Regions from separate parts of the Photorhabdus kleinii genome, predicted to be linked through region 2. Evidence: predicted binding sites of a transcription regulator. Region 2 holds the regulator's gene; each other region holds the start of a gene.

What was found. The regulator LexA, encoded in region 2, represses DNA repair genes until DNA is damaged. The targets are predictions, from matches to a motif close to TNCTGTATGTACATACAGNA.
Region 1: dinB (DNA polymerase IV) is a predicted target of LexA. The motif match lies at 4,587-4,606, and genes of this name have one in related genera.
Region 3: uvrB (excinuclease ABC subunit UvrB) is a predicted target of LexA. The motif match lies at 1,382-1,401, and genes of this name have one in related genera.

What each region holds. Positions count from the first base shown of each region.
Region 1 covers NZ_JAJAFY010000065.1:12,481-18,277, forward strand. Annotated here, with positions in the region: gene frsA (esterase FrsA) at 1-1,125, opposite strand, end outside; gene gpt (xanthine phosphoribosyltransferase) at 1,139-1,600, opposite strand; gene pepD (beta-Ala-His dipeptidase) at 1,981-3,456, shown strand; gene dinB (DNA polymerase IV) at 3,509-4,564, opposite strand; gene LG003_RS20870 (TonB-dependent hemoglobin/transferrin/lactoferrin family receptor) at 4,806-5,797, shown strand, end outside.
Region 2 covers NZ_JAJAFY010000015.1:31,410-37,206, forward strand. Annotated here, with positions in the region: gene plsB (glycerol-3-phosphate 1-O-acyltransferase PlsB) at 1-1,294, opposite strand, end outside; gene LG003_RS09795 (diacylglycerol kinase) at 1,424-1,795, shown strand; gene lexA (transcriptional repressor LexA) at 1,915-2,520, shown strand; gene zur (zinc uptake transcriptional repressor Zur) at 2,805-3,317, opposite strand; gene LG003_RS09810 (DUF1266 domain-containing protein) at 3,537-4,679, shown strand; gene LG003_RS09815 (lactate oxidase) at 4,882-5,797, opposite strand, start outside.
Region 3 covers NZ_JAJAFY010000045.1:19,689-25,485, reverse strand. Annotated here, with positions in the region: gene uvrB (excinuclease ABC subunit UvrB) at 1-1,344, opposite strand, end outside; gene LG003_RS17895 (helix-turn-helix domain-containing protein) at 2,982-3,596, shown strand; gene LG003_RS17890 (queuosine precursor transporter) at 3,597-4,490, shown strand; gene bioD (dethiobiotin synthase) at 4,898-5,578, opposite strand; gene bioC (malonyl-ACP O-methyltransferase BioC) at 5,571-5,797, opposite strand, start outside.

The DNA.
Region 1 (5,797 bases), on a different contig from region 2:
AGATTCTTCTTTCGGGCTGAAAATATCATTCTGCCAATAACCCGCTAACATAGGAACGGAACAACGCCGACCTAACAAACCTTGTTTTTTAAGGGAGTAACAGCCGAGTTCGAGACGAAACGCCTTTTCATCCACATTATAAATACCCAATCTGCTAGCAAACATATCAAGATACATCGAAGGTGAATTTTGTTGACGTTCAACGCTGCTGAGCCACTCATGAACGATAGCGCCAAGAGTTGCAACACCCTTGATACGTTTAAATTCCAAATAGGCCAACCGGACGGCAATATTGGCACCAAAGCGAAAACCAAATAGGCCAATCCTGGAGTGGTCAATCCAAGGAATTTCATCCAATTGATGGATGATTTGTTGATGGAGAATACAAGTATCCTGTGTCAGCCTCAGACGTGAAGAGTAACCAATCGAGGGCATATCCACAGTTAACATCGCAAATCCAAGCGGCGCCAGATAATCACGGAATAGCCGATAATAATCGCTTTGCAAATTATCCAAACTGCCACAAACCAAAATAGTTGGAGAAGGCCTTTGCAGTTGCTGAGGCAGATGAAGGAAGCCAGTCACACAACCACCTTCCTTGAGTTTGAACTCTATTTTCCTCAACTGATAGCCAGAACAACGAGCCGCATTTTCATAAGCTTTATTGGCTAGAATGACGGCCTGCTGAGACAACTCATCACCCTTAAGATGGGGATAACCAGCGATGCTATACAAATTAGCCGCTTTCAACCAGAAATTGCCAGCTTCTGAGATCTGCTCTGCCTGCAACGCTCTCTGTTGCCACAACATCGCCTGATGTGACCACTCAAAAACCCAGTTACCTTTACGATACCCAATCACAGTATCCAGTAAATTATCATCACTGCGCTGCGCGTTTGTCATGGCAATCCGGCACAACACTTCTTCTATTTCAAACGGATCAATTTCTCGCCAAATCCACATCAGCCGGTTAATCATACGATACCAACTACCATGACTATTACCATCCAACGTACTGTAATTACCCGCAATTAACCGGGGATGGCAGTGCTTTACCAGCGTGGAAGTTTCCTGATGTTTTTGTCTTGGCTTAAAAAGTGATTCTGAAAGGTTCTGGTTTGCCATAACAATGCTGACGTTATTTACCTTCACAAATTGGCGGAACGAATACTACACCCATATCCCAAGGTTGCTCGATCCAAGTATCTTGAGGAATATCAACAATATAATCATCAACCAGAGGTTGGCCTGCCGGCTTTGCAAAAATAGTCACAAAATGGGCTTTTGGATATATTTCACGGATGGCCTGAGCAGTACCTCCAGTATCAACCAGATCATCCACAACGATAAAACCTTCACCATCACCTTCTGCTTTTTTCAGAACTTGTAGTTCACGTTGATTATTATGGTCATAGCTGGAAATACAGACTGTATCTACATGACGGATACCCAATTCACGCGCTAAAAGCGCCCCAGGCACAAGACCACCCCGGCTAACGGCAATGATACCTTTCCACTGTTCGATAGGGAGTAAACGTTGCGCCAATTTACGGGCATGTATTTGCAACATATCCCAAGTTACGACATATTTTTCGCTCATAAAAATTGATCCCGACAACTTAAAAATACTTTAGAAAAGCATCTGGCAAAAAAAGTTGCGCGAATTATAGTGACTTAGGTCTGTAAAAACTAGCGGAAACAAGGAATCGATGAATCGTATTATTCTTAACAAAACTAAAGTGGTATTCTGAGTCCAATAACATCATGGCGTTAAGCGCTCATCATATATACCCAATGGATTTCAAGATGCATCGCGACGGCAAGGGAGTGAATCCCCGGGAGCATAGCAAACTATGTGACCGGGGTGAGTGAGCGCAGCCAACAAAGAGGCAACTTGAAAGATGACGGGTATAAAAACTATTTATCGGGTAGAGAGTAGTATTTCCATCTTAATTGAGATGCAGTCATAGGAGATTCGTCGTGTCAGAACTATTACAATCAGAACTATCACAATTATCCCCTCAACCTCTATGGGGCATCTTTGCCAAAATCTGCTCTATTCCTCACCCTTCCTATCATGAAGAAGCCCTGGCAACCCACATTGTTCAATGGGCGCAAGAAAAAGAGTTGCACGTTGAACGTGATCAAGTCGGCAATATTCTGATCAGAAAGCCAGCCAGTAAAGGGTTGGAAAATCGTAAGGCGGTTGTTCTGCAAGCACATCTTGATATGGTGCCGCAGAAAAACAACGATACAGTACACGATTTCACTCAAGATCCTATCCGTCCTTATGTTGATGGTGAATGGGTTACTGCCCAAGGTACAACTCTGGGAGCTGATAACGGTATTGGCCTGGCATCAGCGTTGGCTGTACTGGCTGATGACAATGTAAAACATGGCCCTATAGAAGTTTTATTGACCATGACAGAAGAGGCCGGAATGGATGGCGCTTTTGGCTTGCAACCGGGCTGGCTGCAAGCTGATATCTTAATCAATACCGATTCAGAGGAAGAAGGGGAAATCTACATGGGTTGTGCTGGAGGTATCGATTTTACCACCACTTTAGCATTGACTCGTGAAGTTGTTCCGGCTAACTACAAAACACTAAAACTGATAATCAAAGGGCTAAAGGGCGGGCATTCCGGTTGTGATATTCATTTAGGACTGGGTAATGCCAACAAACTACTGGCTCGCTTCCTTGCCGCCCATACTCAGGAATTGGCGCTAAAACTGCTCGACTTCCAAGGCGGTACGCTGCGTAATGCCATTCCACGCGAAGGCCATGTTATTGTTGCTATCCCTGCCGATAAAGCAGCACAGCTTACTCAACTGAAAGATGAGTACTTAGGTATACTGAAAAATGAGTATGCCGTCGTTGAGAAAAACCTGACTGTATTACTGGAAGAGGTCGAAACCGACATTCAGGCATTAACTGATGACTGCCAAAGCCGTTTTATCTCATTGCTAAACAGTACCCCTAATGGTGTTATCCGTATGAGTGATGTCATCAAAGGTGTAGTAGAAACTTCGCTAAACGTGGGCGTTGTGGCGATGGAACAAGATAAGGTAAATCTCATTTGCTTAATCCGTTCGCTTATCGACAGCGGCAAGTCTTATGTCATAGGTATGCTCTCTTCGCTAGCTCAACTGTCGAATGCTGAGATTTCCGCTAAAGGTGATTATCCCGGCTGGCAGCCAGATGCAAGTTCTCCGGTAATGCACTTAGTACGTGAAACTTATCAGCAGTTATTCGACAAGATACCTAATATCATGGTGATCCACGCCGGACTAGAATGTGGCCTATTCAAGAAACCTTATCCTGATATGGATATGGTATCTATCGGACCAACCATCACGGGCGCTCACTCTCCTGACGAACAGGTGCACATCAAGAGTGTCGGGCAATATTGGCAACTGCTGACGGCAATTCTGAAAGCTATTCCTGAAAAAGCTTAATCAGCTCTCCCCTGCCTCAATGTGATGGCAGGGGAATTACCATTCAAGCAAGTTACCATTCAAATAAAAGTTGCCGCTCAATTTCTGGATCCTGCAAAGTTACGTGCAAACCCACTAAACGAACGCCACGCCCTTCCCGACGAGAGGTCCATGTTTTCTGGGCCAATTGCAATAAATCCTGCTTATCCAATAGTGGATGAACATGCTCCTGAGTGGTTAGTTGAAAATCATCAAATTTCAGTTTCACCCCTTGACGGGCAATCCGCAGATCAGGTTTAACGTTATTCAACCGTTTTTCTAATTCCAGATATAAACTTTCTATTAGTTCAGTGCACTGTTCCCATTGATGAATATCTCTCGCAAGTGTCCGCTCCACACCAATTGATTTTCGCAGACGGTCTGGATTCACTAATCGCTCATCAATACCGTGACAACGATCCCAAAGTACCTGACCAAATTTCCCCAATTGTTTCACCAAAACAATCACGTCATATTTTTGTATATCAGAACAGGTTTCCAGCCCCATATTAGCCAGCCGTTGCACCATGACTTTGCCAACCCCCGGAATTTCTCGCAAAGGTAAAACCTTAACAAAATCAGCCACTCGATCAGGAGGAATGACATATTGCCCATTCGGTTTATTAATATCAGAAGCGATTTTTGCCAAAAATTTCACCGGCGCAATACCGGCTGATGCCGTCAATTGTAATTCATCAAAAATGGATTTACGGATCTCCTGTGCGATAAGCGTGGCAGATCCATAACAATGATGGCTATCAGTGACATCTAGATAAGCTTCATCCAATGACAGAGGCTCTATCCACTCAGTATAACGAGACAATATCTGATGGATATGCCGGGAAACCTCCCGATATAGCGCCATACGCCCCGGAAGAACTTTAAGCTGAGGACAGAGTTTCAACGCCATTGCAGTAGACATTGCACTACGTACTCCAAAACGACGGGCAGGATAATTAGCTGTACTAATAACACCCCGCTTGTCTGCACTGCCGCCCACAGCAATGGGAATATGACGAAGTGACGGATCATCACGCATTTCAATAGCTGCGTAGAAACAATCCATATCAATATGAATAATCTTTCGCATTCTGCTTTAGCCTATCAACAATGACTGTATAAACATACATAAAAATAGACTCAAGAGCAATCTAGTAACAACATCAAGAGTTATTGTTAACAGATGCTTTTAGCTCAGATTTGAAGATATCTTGAACAACAAAATAATTAATACCGTTATTAACTTTTTACTGCCCGATTCCTTGCGTTAAGTGACCTATCCTGTAAGTGCAACTTTTCTATTTAACGACATTTCAAGGATGCTTATAACAATGAAAAATAGCGGGAAACCACAAAAAACCTCAGCTACAGCGACTACACAACCAATTAATCGCACTCTTCATTATGCTTTATCCAGCATAATTATGCTGAGTACTGGCCTGCCAGGTTATCTGGCCGCCCAGGAAAATGGAGAGCAAAAATCAAAAGAAAAACCGGAAAAATCAGAGAAAGTCATCACACTTTCCACACTTTCTGTTATTGGCGGATTGAATAACAGCGTCAGTGCTGGAAGCTCAGTATTGAAAAAAGAGGATATTGAACGCACCCAGGCAGATAATATTGCCGAGCTGCTCGATCAACTCCCCGGCGTTTCTATGTCAGGATCGCCTCGTCCAGGCGGCCAAACTTTGAATATCTGGGGAATGGGCGATACCGAAGACGTTAAAGTCACTCTGGATGATGCACCAAAAGGTTTCGAGAAATATCGCCAAGGCTCTATCTTTATTGAGCCAGAATTAATCAAGCGAGTCGATGTCGATAAAGGCCCACATAATCTACTTGATGGTAATGGCGGATTTGGCGGAACAGTTAAAGTTGTCACCAAAGATGCCAGTGATTTATTACGGCCTGGAGAAGATTTTGGTGGATTGTTGAAATACAGTTATCACACCAATGATCGCCAAAATATTTATAGCAGCGCAGTCTATGGCCGGACAATAGAAGGCTTTGCTGACGGCCTGTTATATATGAGCAAACGAGATGGCGGCAACATTAAACGACCGGATGGCACCCGTTTTGCATTCTCTAAAAGTGATCAGGCATCCTACTTACTGAAAACGAATTTTTACCTGAACGATGCTAATACATTAACACTTTCCGCTATGCGTTCTGATTCTGATGGTTGGCAGCCGTGGGCAGCAAAACGCGATGAAATAGTTACTCCATCAGAGGCCCATATTAAGAAATATGGTTGGGATGAAGCCTGGCGTCGTAAGCTGGTTTATCGTGATCAAACAGACCAAAATTACACTGCTAAATGGAA
Region 2 (5,797 bases):
CAACTTCCATCACATGCTCGTAGCCGATATAAATCGGAATAATGGTAATTGGGCGTGATTCTCCTCTCAACAGCGCCTGTAACGTCATGGACAGCGTACCCGTTTTGGGATCGAGTAAGCGACCTGTCCTGGAGCGACCGCCTTCCATAAAGTATTCAACAGAATAACCTCGGGCAAATAACTCACCTAGATATTCCCGGAATATCGTGGCGTAGAGCTTATTACCCTTAAATGTGCGGCGGATAAAAAATGCACCAAGGCGGCGGAATATTGGCCCTGCTGGCCAAAAATTTAGGTTGATGCCAGCGGCAATATGGGGCGGTACCAAGCCCTGATGGTAGAGCACGTAGGAGAGCAGCAAATAATCCATGTGGCTACGGTGGCAGGGCGCATAAACCAGTTCGTGACCATCCTGTGCCAGACGGCGGATGCGTTCAGCATTGTGAACATTGATCCCTTGATACAGACGGTTCCAAGTCCAACCCAGTACACGGCCTGACAGCCGTAACGTTTCATAAGAGAAATTCGCAGCAATCTCTTCCATCATGTTAATGGCATTCTGTCGGGCTTTCTCATGTGAGATTTTCTTGGTACGGGCCTCATCAGAGACTGACTTTTCTATTGCTTTTGAAGCCAGCAATTTGTTAAACAGCTCTTGCCGAACCGGCAGGCGTGGGCCAACGGCTGCTAAGCGTTGACGTGAATAGTGCATTCGTGCCACACGAGCCAGCTTATGGGCAATAGTCTTGTCAGTACCATGCTCAGTTGCCATATAGCGTAGAGATACTGTGTTTGAAAAGCGCACAAAACTATCTCGGCCTAGCCAGAGAATGGCAAAGAATTTTTGGATACCATTGAGTAGCCGCAAATGTGGTGTGCTCTGCCCTTCGCGCCCGGGGGAACGGCCGAACATGACAGAAACTGGCAGCATTTGAATGTCCAGATTGGGATTATTGCGATGCAGATCCAGATAAGCATGGAAAATTTTTACGGATTCCTGCTTTGGTGCACAATAGCGGAATACACGTGGACCATTATCGATAAATACATAGCTGGGAAGTTCAGTGTCACCAATCTCCAGTAAATTTAATGGGTCCGGCAGATCCTGCTCAAGACATTGCTGACGTAATGCCAGTAAGTCTGCTTTGGAGTGATACGGTAGCACGTACAGAATCGGGCGTGTCGTATCGAGCCGCAATTCAGTAATCGGATCTGTAGGAATAAGTTTGCTCTTTACCAGTATTTTTAGTGGTAAATTCAATAATTTATAATATATTTTACGCCAACTTGACATAAATATCTTGAAGCCTCTTGTTAGCAACACGTTGCCAGCATATCAGAAACGGGTGTTGAGATCTGTTGTGTTAAGACAATAATAAGAGTGGAAAGTGTCAAATAACCTCATATTTGGTGTGAATAATTTATGGCGAATCAATCCAAGGGCTTGACCCGTATCATTAAAGCAATCGTATATTCGGTGAAGGGTATTAGGGCGACATGGCAAAATGAAGCGGCTTTCCGTCAGGAAATAATTTTAGCGATATTGGCTATGATGGTTGCATTTTATCTGGATATCGGCGCTATTGAACGCATTTTACTGATTGGTTCAGTGATGCTGGTGTTGATTATGGAAATCCTGAATAGTGCTATTGAAGCAGTTGTTGACCGTATTGGCAGTGAGTTCCATGAATTGTCCGGTCGGGCGAAAGATATGGGATCGGCGGCTGTCTTTCTGACAATGATGCTGTCGTTAATTGTCTGGGGGACCATCCTTTGGCGCTATTTTATGGTCTGATTTGGTTTAATAATTAGGTATTATATTATAATTGGCTAATTTTCTGCCTTAGTAGGTTCCCAATCGTTATTTAGCTGTATATACTTACATATTGACTGTATAAACAAACAGGGGACGAAATGAAAGCACTTACCGCAAGGCAGCAGCAAGTTTATGACTTGGTGCGTGACCATATTTCGCAAACAGGTATGCCGCCAACGCGTGCTGAAATTGCAGCACGTCTTGGCTTTCGTTCGCCTAACGCGGCTGAAGAGCATTTAAAAGCATTGGCTCGTAAAGGGGTGATAGAGATTGTTGCAGGGGCATCTAGGGGAATCCGTTTGCTGTTGGAAGAATCTGGTTTACCGTTAATTGGCCGTGTAGCCGCAGGTGAACCACTGTTAGCACAGGAGCATATTGAAAGTCATTATCAGGTTGATCCTGCATTGTTTAAGCCAAGTGCAGATTTCCTGTTGCGGGTCAGCGGAATGTCTATGAAAGATGTTGGGATTATGGATGGTGATCTGCTGGCTGTGCATAAAACACAAGATGTTCGTAATGGGCAGATTATTGTTGCCCGCATTGAAGATGAAGTGACGGTAAAACGTTTTAAACAGACTGGAAATAAAGTTGAATTGTTGGCAGAAAACCCAGAATTTAAGCCAATTGTGGTGGATTTGCGTGAGCAGAGCCTGACAATTGAAGGATTGGCGGTTGGGGTGATTCGTAACGCCAACTGGTCCTGATAGTAAAATATCAAATTGTTGTTTTTGGAATTGTTAAAGAATTGCAATATTCCGGCAGAATCATGTTGTTGAATTTATCGTTGTGATTATCTTAAACGTGATTCTGCGGTTGTTTATTTCAGTCTGACTCTGTACCAAAAGTAAGTATCTACTTACTATACCTCATGAATTTCAAGATGCTTCGCGACGGCAAGGGAGCGAATCCCCGGGAGCATAGCGAACGATGTGACCGGGGTGAATGAGTGCAGCCAACAAAGAGGCAACTTGAAAGATAACGGATATATCTATTTCTTTTTACTTCCTTCAATTCTGTGGTCATGCTGGCATTCATCTCGTTTAATACAGGATTCGATCTCTTCACAAGGTGAACATAAGCCATGCGCTTCGATGATGGTATGGCGTAAACTGAACCCGGCTGTTTTTGCTAACTGTTGGATGGCGGATTCAACGGTTCCACCATCTCGCTCTGTAACAGAACCACAACGGTCACAAATAAACATTGCTGAAGTGTGGCTTGGCTGTTCAATATGGTGACATAGGACATAACTGTTGGTGGATTCTATTTTATGAATAAACCCCTGTTCCAACAGAAATTCCAGTGCCCGATATACGGTAGGCGGTTTGGCCTGTGGTTCTGCTTCCCGTAGCAAATCCAGTAAATCATAAGCACTGATTGCCCCGGGTTGCTCTGAAATGAGACGCAGAACCTCAAGCCGCTGCGGAGTAAAGCGGACTCCACGAGCCTGGCAAATAACTTCGGCCTGTTCCAGTAACTTTTTTTGATTAATCAGTTTCATTACGCCTCTTACAACCAGTACGATGATAATATTGTGATGTTATCATGTTTCTTCAATAGAAAATATTATCCAGAAAAGTTCATTGTGATTGTCCCCTGATGGAGTTAATTTGGCTAAATTGGTACTCAGTAGCAAAAATAATGTTTTCTTGAAGTTTATGATAATACAGACAAGAATTATCGTATATGACAGATAATTTTCGGAAAGGAAGCATTTGTGATGAAAGAGCTTTTACAAAATCAGCCTCATTATAGACAGTTCCCCGTTAAAGGCTATCAGGTAATGAGGCATATTATCTCTGAAAAAAGAAAGTTGCCTTTTCTAAGTGCATTATATGCGTTGATTAATATTTTATTTGTAATGGCAGTATGTACGGGTATTGTATTATCTGTAGCAATTGTTTTATTTATAATAGGTAATGTATCTGTCCCTGATACGGACTATTTACTTCTGGCACAAGTAGGCGGTATAGCATTATTTGGCGTAATGTTACTCTCGGTTATTATTTATCGCATTGTTAAGCGCCCAGAATGGGAACAACGGCGTTATTATCAACAAGCAGGTTTATCTCTTTTACCAGAAGATAAGCGTCAGGTATTACGACTAAATATTGTTAGTGACTATTGGCTAGGTTTTTGGAGTGAAACTCTAGAGCATTATCCTCTACAGTCACGGGTTGCCCATGATAGCTATCGTTACTGTCTGCTTCCATTATCTCCGACTCAGGAACATCAATCCCAACTATACAGCGACTGGGGAATTATTGATGAAGAAGGGTATATGAAAATGCTAACAGGTTTGTGGGAGGGGGTACATTCAAAACATTTTGCTATTGATGCTGCTCTTAGTGATGGGAAAATGTTTAAAGTGCTTGCCAAATTAGTTGAAGTAACACCTGACTATATTCATAAATGTGTCAAACCTATTAATAAACGCCCTCCGGCATTAGTGTGGGGATTTGATTTGTGGCTTGCAATTGTTTTAAGTCGTAACTGTTTTTGTGCCGGTTATATCAGTGAAGAAGTAGCATGGAAAAATATGCTGAAAACTGCTGATTATATTTATGAAATCTTCGGTAGTTTTGATGAGTTTTATACAAATTTTCGGCTAGGCAATGCTTACTGGAGTAATGATTTTGATCGGTCTAAAGAGCGGCTGGAACAATTTAATTATTATAAGTCACATTGTGACTGGCCAATTGCTAGTTTGCCGTGGCCTGAACCAAAAGGCGTTATTATGGAAAGGCAGATGATGACAGGTTTTTCTGCATTAGTAGAAGATGTTTTACGCAGTAACATGGAAGAACAACAAAGTTATGAATTTGATATTACTGAGCTGTCAGCGTCTCGTGTACTCCATTAATATTTACATGAAACATTTCCCCTTGAAGAACATTTCAAGGGGAAGCAAATAATTAATAATAGGAAATAATGGTGTAAAGTGAGAGAACGGATTTTTTCATTATGGTATCTATTATTTCTAAAGGTAACATAATTTACCCCGTTTCCTGAAATCACCTGTTTCAAATGAAACGGGGCCAATATTTGCTTTATTAGTTAATGGGTTAAATCAAACTAATAAATTTTCTCTCTATATCCTTAATGGCTGCACATCCTGCCAGCTTCATGCTAAGTTTCAGCTCATCCTTCAGTAGGTTTAAAATAGAAGTTACGCCTGGTGCTCCACCCAATGCCAGCGCATACAAAATGGGCCTACCGATAGCGACAGCTTTGGCACCCAATGCGAGCGCTTTAAACACATGGGTACCACGGCGGATGCCTCCGTCTAGATAGACTGGAATTTTAGATCCAACAGCTTCAACAATGTGTGGTAATGAAGCAATTGCTGCCGGGACAGTATCCAACTGCCGGCCACCGTGATTAGAAACTTGAATCGCTGCGGCACCGTGGTTAACACACTCTTTAGCATTTTCGGCAGATTGAATGCCTTTCACGATGATTGGAAGGCCTGATTCTTTAGCGAGAAACTCCAAATCATTGAAATTAAGATCCCGTTTAAATAGCGCTGTAATCTCTGATAAGGTTGCCCCTGCGGGAACGCCTGGAATATTAGGAAATGGTAATGAATGTGGGAAAACAAATTTATTACGTTTATCGGTTTCTCTATTACCACTCCACTCTAAATCGACCGTAAAGACGATTGCGGTTGCCCCCATCGCTTTGGCTCGGTGTATCATTTCGCGGTTAATGCCCATATCTTTGGTAAAATAAATTTGGAACCATTTGGGGCCATTACTCACTTTCGCTATCTCTTCAAGAGGTGAATTAGCTAGAGTTTGTGCAGTAAACAGGGTACCGGCAGCGGCAGCGCCTCTCGCTGTTCCCAATTCAGCGGTAGTATGAGATAGCCCATGTGCTGCCATTGGGGGAATGAAAATAGGCATATCCACTTTACTGCCGAGCAATTCGGTTGTTGTGTCAGGCTCTTTTACTCCTGCGAGATAGCGGGGAATAATTTGG
Region 3 (5,797 bases), on a different contig from region 2:
CCGTTCATTTTTCACCGCCCGAATACGGATTTCAGACAGTAAGTCATCAACCTGTGTCGCTACAGGACGCACCTCCACTTCCGGATCAAGCAAACCCGTAGGACGCACCACCTGTTCCACCACATCGCCACTGGATTTTTCCAATTCATATTTGCCTGGCGTAGCCGAAATATAAATGGTCTGTGGAGCCAGTGCTTCAAATTCTTCAAACCGAAGTGGACGATTATCCAGCGCAGAAGGCATACGGAAACCATATTCCACCAGCGTCTCTTTGCGGGAACGATCCCCTCGATACATCCCACCAATTTGCGGGATGGTAACGTGCGATTCATCCACTATCAGCAAACCATCAGCCGGGAGATAATCAAACAGTGTCGGCGGCGGCTCCCCTTCGGCACGGCCAGAGAGATAACGGGAATAGTTTTCAATGCCGGAGCAATAACCCAATTCATTCATCATTTCCAAATCAAATTGGGTACGCTGCGTAATACGCTGTTCTTCCAGCAGTTTACCATTTGCCAGCAATACCTTACGCCGCTGCTCAAGCTCAATTTTAATCGCTTCCATTGCCTGAATAATACGCTCACGCGGAGTAACATAGTGGGTTTTCGGATAAACGGTATACCGTGGAACATGATATTGAATCTGTCCCGTTAGCGGATCAAACAGTGATAACCGTTCTACTTCATCATCAAATAGTTCAACGCGCAGGGCATGCTCATCAGATTCAGCCGGAAAGATATCAATCACTTCACCACGAACCCTAAATGTCCCTCGCTGGAATGCCTGATCATTACGGGTATATTGCAATTCAGCTAAACGTCTCAGAATGGAGCGTTGATCAATCATCATACCGTTGGTCAGGTGGAGCATCATTTTCAGGTAACTATCAGGATCACCTAAACCATAAATAGCCGATACAGACGCAACGACAATCACATCTCGCCGCTCCAGCAAAGCTTTTGTGGCAGACAGGCGCATTTGTTCAATGTGTTCGTTCACGGAAGCATCTTTTTCGATAAAAGTATCGGAACTCGGTACATAAGCTTCCGGCTGGTAATAATCGTAATAGGAAACAAAGTACTCTACGGCATTTTCTGGGAAAAAGTCCTTCATTTCGCTGTAAAGTTGAGCCGCTAGTGTCTTGTTCGGAGCAAGTACCATCGTTGGTCGGTTTAAATTGGCTATCACATTAGCGACAGTAAATGTCTTACCCGACCCAGTTACCCCTAACAAAGTCTGGTGGGCAAGCCCGTCTTCTAAGCCTTCTTGTAATTGACGGATGGCCTCTGGTTGATCACCCCCCGGTTGGAAGTCAGAATGTAATTTGAACACCTTACTCATCGGTATCTCACTTTCCTAACATTAAGTTAGCCTATAATACTGGATATAAAACCAGCTTCAAGTTGATTTTATAAAAACGGACTCAAGTAGGTCACTTCCCTATCAATTAAACATCCGTTGATATCAAAATAAATACCATTTTATCCCCAAAATTATCTTGATTTTTCCATTTTTTATATGATTGGCTGAAAGGTGACAACATGGGACATCATCACAGGTCAGACAGGGCTTGATTTTAGTTATCTTATTGATATTTAATAAAATTAAAACAAAGACGAGAATAACATCAACCTTGACGAAAGCCGCGTATTTTCTTGCGTCGCGTAACTTTTCTAAGTCTAATACACAAGGTTATCCACAGGAATAGTGGATAACTCTACAAACCCTATTAACTGTACGAGGTTGCAACATCATGCCACAAAATAGGTATCCTCTACCGATAAAAATTTTTACTATTTTTTTAACCTTTATCTCAATTCTTCCTTTCAAAAAAATGAATAAATTTGCTGAAAAAGTAAGAATTTTCTCACGGAAATTAAACATCAATAAATTATATTCTTTCAATATTACCAGCATTAAAGGTAGATAATTGTCTATTTTTTCTGTAGACTGAGCGAAAAAAACTGCCTTTTTTGCATCAAACAACAGCAAATAATACGGGTTAGATTGGGATTTTTATTCAATAAGAGATAACCGGTGAACAGTTTCCTATATGAAATCTGTTAATCAAGAGGAGAGGCGTGTTTTACCTAAATTCTCTGTTTCCTACGCTTTCAGCAATAGCAGGTTCAATAGCATTTTTGACTATGCCGATATAAACAGTGCCGATAAACATTTACCAAAAAACAACAACTGACTCAATTGGCATGAGCAAAACCCAATTTTTAATTAGAATATTAAGATATGTCATTGATAAATTAACCAATTCACATCAGCATATCCTCTATTTTACAAAACGAGCTCCATCGTAACTGCTCAAAAAAAATGATAGATACACAAATATCAAATCGACACAGCCCTCGTAAAACGTCCAATATTCTGCTGGCTATTTTCGATCGAAAAACTTACTTTGTATCTATCATTCACAATTTCAATCGATTGCTGTTCCAAAGCATCTTTATACTGCCATTTCCTGGTGTTTTAACTGCGTTATCATTTTATTAATTTACTAATTTCAGTCCTAATGTTTATTTAATTTCCTCTATTTTCTTGAAATTCCCTAGTGCTAAAAAAATAACCCACTTTCAAACTCAAAGGATAAAGTAGCTCTTCCCCGAGAGATTTATAATAAGAATAATGTTTCGTTTGATGCTATCTAATGATCCAAAAACACATCAACACAACTTAACATTATTATAATAAAATCCATAAAGTCAACACAAAAATAAACATAAAGTTCAGTTTTGTGTAAACTTTATAATGAATTTCACTTAATTATATGATTTAACTTTCATTTTTAGAATATAAAGGTAAATCCATGAGCATTTTCTGATATAGGATGTGCTAATATAGATAACTAGAAAAATCAGATATTAAAAGTAAAATCAATAAATTATCACAATGAGTGGTTTTTTCACACTGGACAATATCATCAAGTAATATATAGTAATGCTGTTATCTTTACATAAAGGATTCTCATGAAAACGTCTAATGCACAGCGAAAAACAAATATCATTAAAAATATAGAATATTTGATACGTACCCGTGGAGAAACCAAGAGCTCTTTTTCCAACCGAACAGGATTAACCCGTACCACCATTTATAAAATTCTGGAAGGACAAGTCAATAACGTTCAACAATCTACGGTTCTTCGGATCTCCGATTTTTTCGGCGTTTCTTGTGAAGAAATAGAATATTATGACCTTGAGCAATTAGAACGCCTCAATGAAACACTCTCAACCGAAGGCAATAAAAATCCTTCGGCTATCCCTATCGTTCCACAATCTGAATTTCTAGCCGTTTCTGAGAAAAAAATAGGTCAGCTTGTTACCGAGTATCCGCTTACCTATTTCTTTGGTGATGAATCAAACATGTTGGCTCTTAAAGTCGAATCGGCAATAGAAGATACATTCATACCCGGTGAGGTGATCATTATAAAACGTCCCCCCGCATTAGTCACCAATACGCCATTATTGTATTACTCTAAGGAAATTGGGTTCTTTATCCGGCAAGAGAAAAATGATGACAGCCTCGATAGGAAACCCTACAAAAATGCTTATTTTTTAGGCTACATTGTAGGAGAAAGACTATAAATGACGGTAAATCAAAAGTTTAAGTTACTGGGATTTTCAAGGTATGGTAAATTATCGGCAAATGTCATGGTGCTAGCGACAGGTAAGACCATTACTATGGGGTTAAAAGAGCTCGCTGACAGTGATATTTCAGAAGATCTGAGCAGACATGAGCTCAGTACGATATACCGGAAACTATACAGCCACAGTAATATCGTAACAGCTTATGAACTTGGGGATCGTCATGAGCGTTCATGGCAAGCCTATTTACTCATTAGCATCGCACTCAGTGTTATCTATATTTTCTCTACCATATGTGGTGTGAAGCCCATTCATATCCCGATCCTTAATATTGTCACGCCTCCTGGGGTTTTTATTTACCCTATAACCTTCTTACTGGTCGATATTCTAAACGAATTCTATGGATTACGTCTGGCAAGAAGAACGATTATTATCTCTTTTACAGCGAACTTATTATTTGTTCTAGGGCTTTGGGGAACCGCACTGATGCCAGGTGTTCCTGGATGGGAGTTTGGTGCGACTTATAATGGAATAGTGAATAGTATCGTATCTGTATTACTGGCATCATCTCTTGCTTATTTTATCTCTGAGAATATAAACTCGTATCTCCTCTGCAAAATAAAATCTCTCACAAACTCAAAGTATCTTTTCCTGCGAGTAATAACCAGTACTGTTATCGCTTCAGCATTCGACAGTATCATATTCTGTTCAATCGCTTTCTATGGTGTTCTCGGCATAGACATCATAAAAGAAATGATTATCGCCCAGTTCCTCATTAAAGTGGCTTATTCTATCTTGGGTGTAGGCCCTATTTATCTGGTAAGGAAGATATTCAGAAATTATATAAATCGGCCAGCAGATGCGCCAGTGAATAAAAAACTCGCTGAAGTATAAATAGAGATAACGTTTTTTCAAAATAGAGTAAACTCGTTGAAAAATATCATTTTTATGCCGGAGTGTCATTCCGGCATATTATCCTAAAATAACCTATACCCTATGGATTTCAAGATGCATCGCGACGGCAAGGGAGTGAATCCCCGGGAACATAGCGAACTATGTGACCGGAGTGAGTGCAGCCAACAAAGCGACAACTTGAAAGATAACGGGTATATACCCTATGGATTTCAAGATGCATCGCGACGGCAAGGGAGCGAATCCCCGGGAGCATAGATAACTATGTGACCGGGGTGAGTGAGTGCAGCCAACAAAGAGGCAACTTGAAAGATGACGGGTATAGATATGAGTAGTGTAATCATTCATCATGACATTGAAATAACATTCCACCAGATTAAATTTTCAAATTAATTATTCAGTAATTTTAAATCTATATATTCCCCTAAATGATTAAAATATTCTTGCGTTAAATGAGGAATCATACCTAATAAAGGAGCCGGTAACATACGCTCTAATGTCGCCAAATATTCTTGCTGACGTTTGCCTGCGGGTTCAACCTCATTAGCTATCCAGCCTGCAAAATGTAACCCTGAACCTATAATAGCTTCCACGGTAAGTAGCGCATGATTAATACAGCCCAACTTCACCCCCACTGCCAAAATAACCGGCAGTTGCTCTTTAACCACCCAGTCAGCAAAAGTCACCGATTCTGATAAAGGGGTATACCAACCACCAGCGCCCTCAACTAAAACCCAGTCTGCTTTCTTTTCTAACTGATGCAACCCCGTAGACATAACAGTAAAATCAATAGGTTGATTCAAGTCATCACTGGCAATATGGGGTGATGTTGCTTCAACAAATACTAACGGATTCACTTCTTCATATTGCAAAGATACAGAACTATTTGCCAGCAATGCCAGTGCATCGGAATTACGAATACCTGCCGGTGTTATTTCACTACCAGAAGCAACGGGTTTATAACCTGCTGTTTTATATCCTGCTTTAGTTGCCGCTTGTAACAAAGCACAACTTACAACTGTTTTACCCACTTCGGTATCTGTACCTGTCAAAAACCAGCACTTAGTCACGATGAATCACTCCAAAAACAACCTGATAGCTAAGAGGTAACTGTTCATTTTCTCGTGGATAAGCCTGTTCCAGAGCAGTCAGTCGTCCACGCGTCATCAGTCCTTGCTGTCGCCCATAATGAAGGTGAGTCGCGCCAATCCCTTTCAGAGAACCCAATAGCGGCAATATATGAGAATATTGCTGGCGATAAACCTGACTAATAAGACAATGCCGGAACC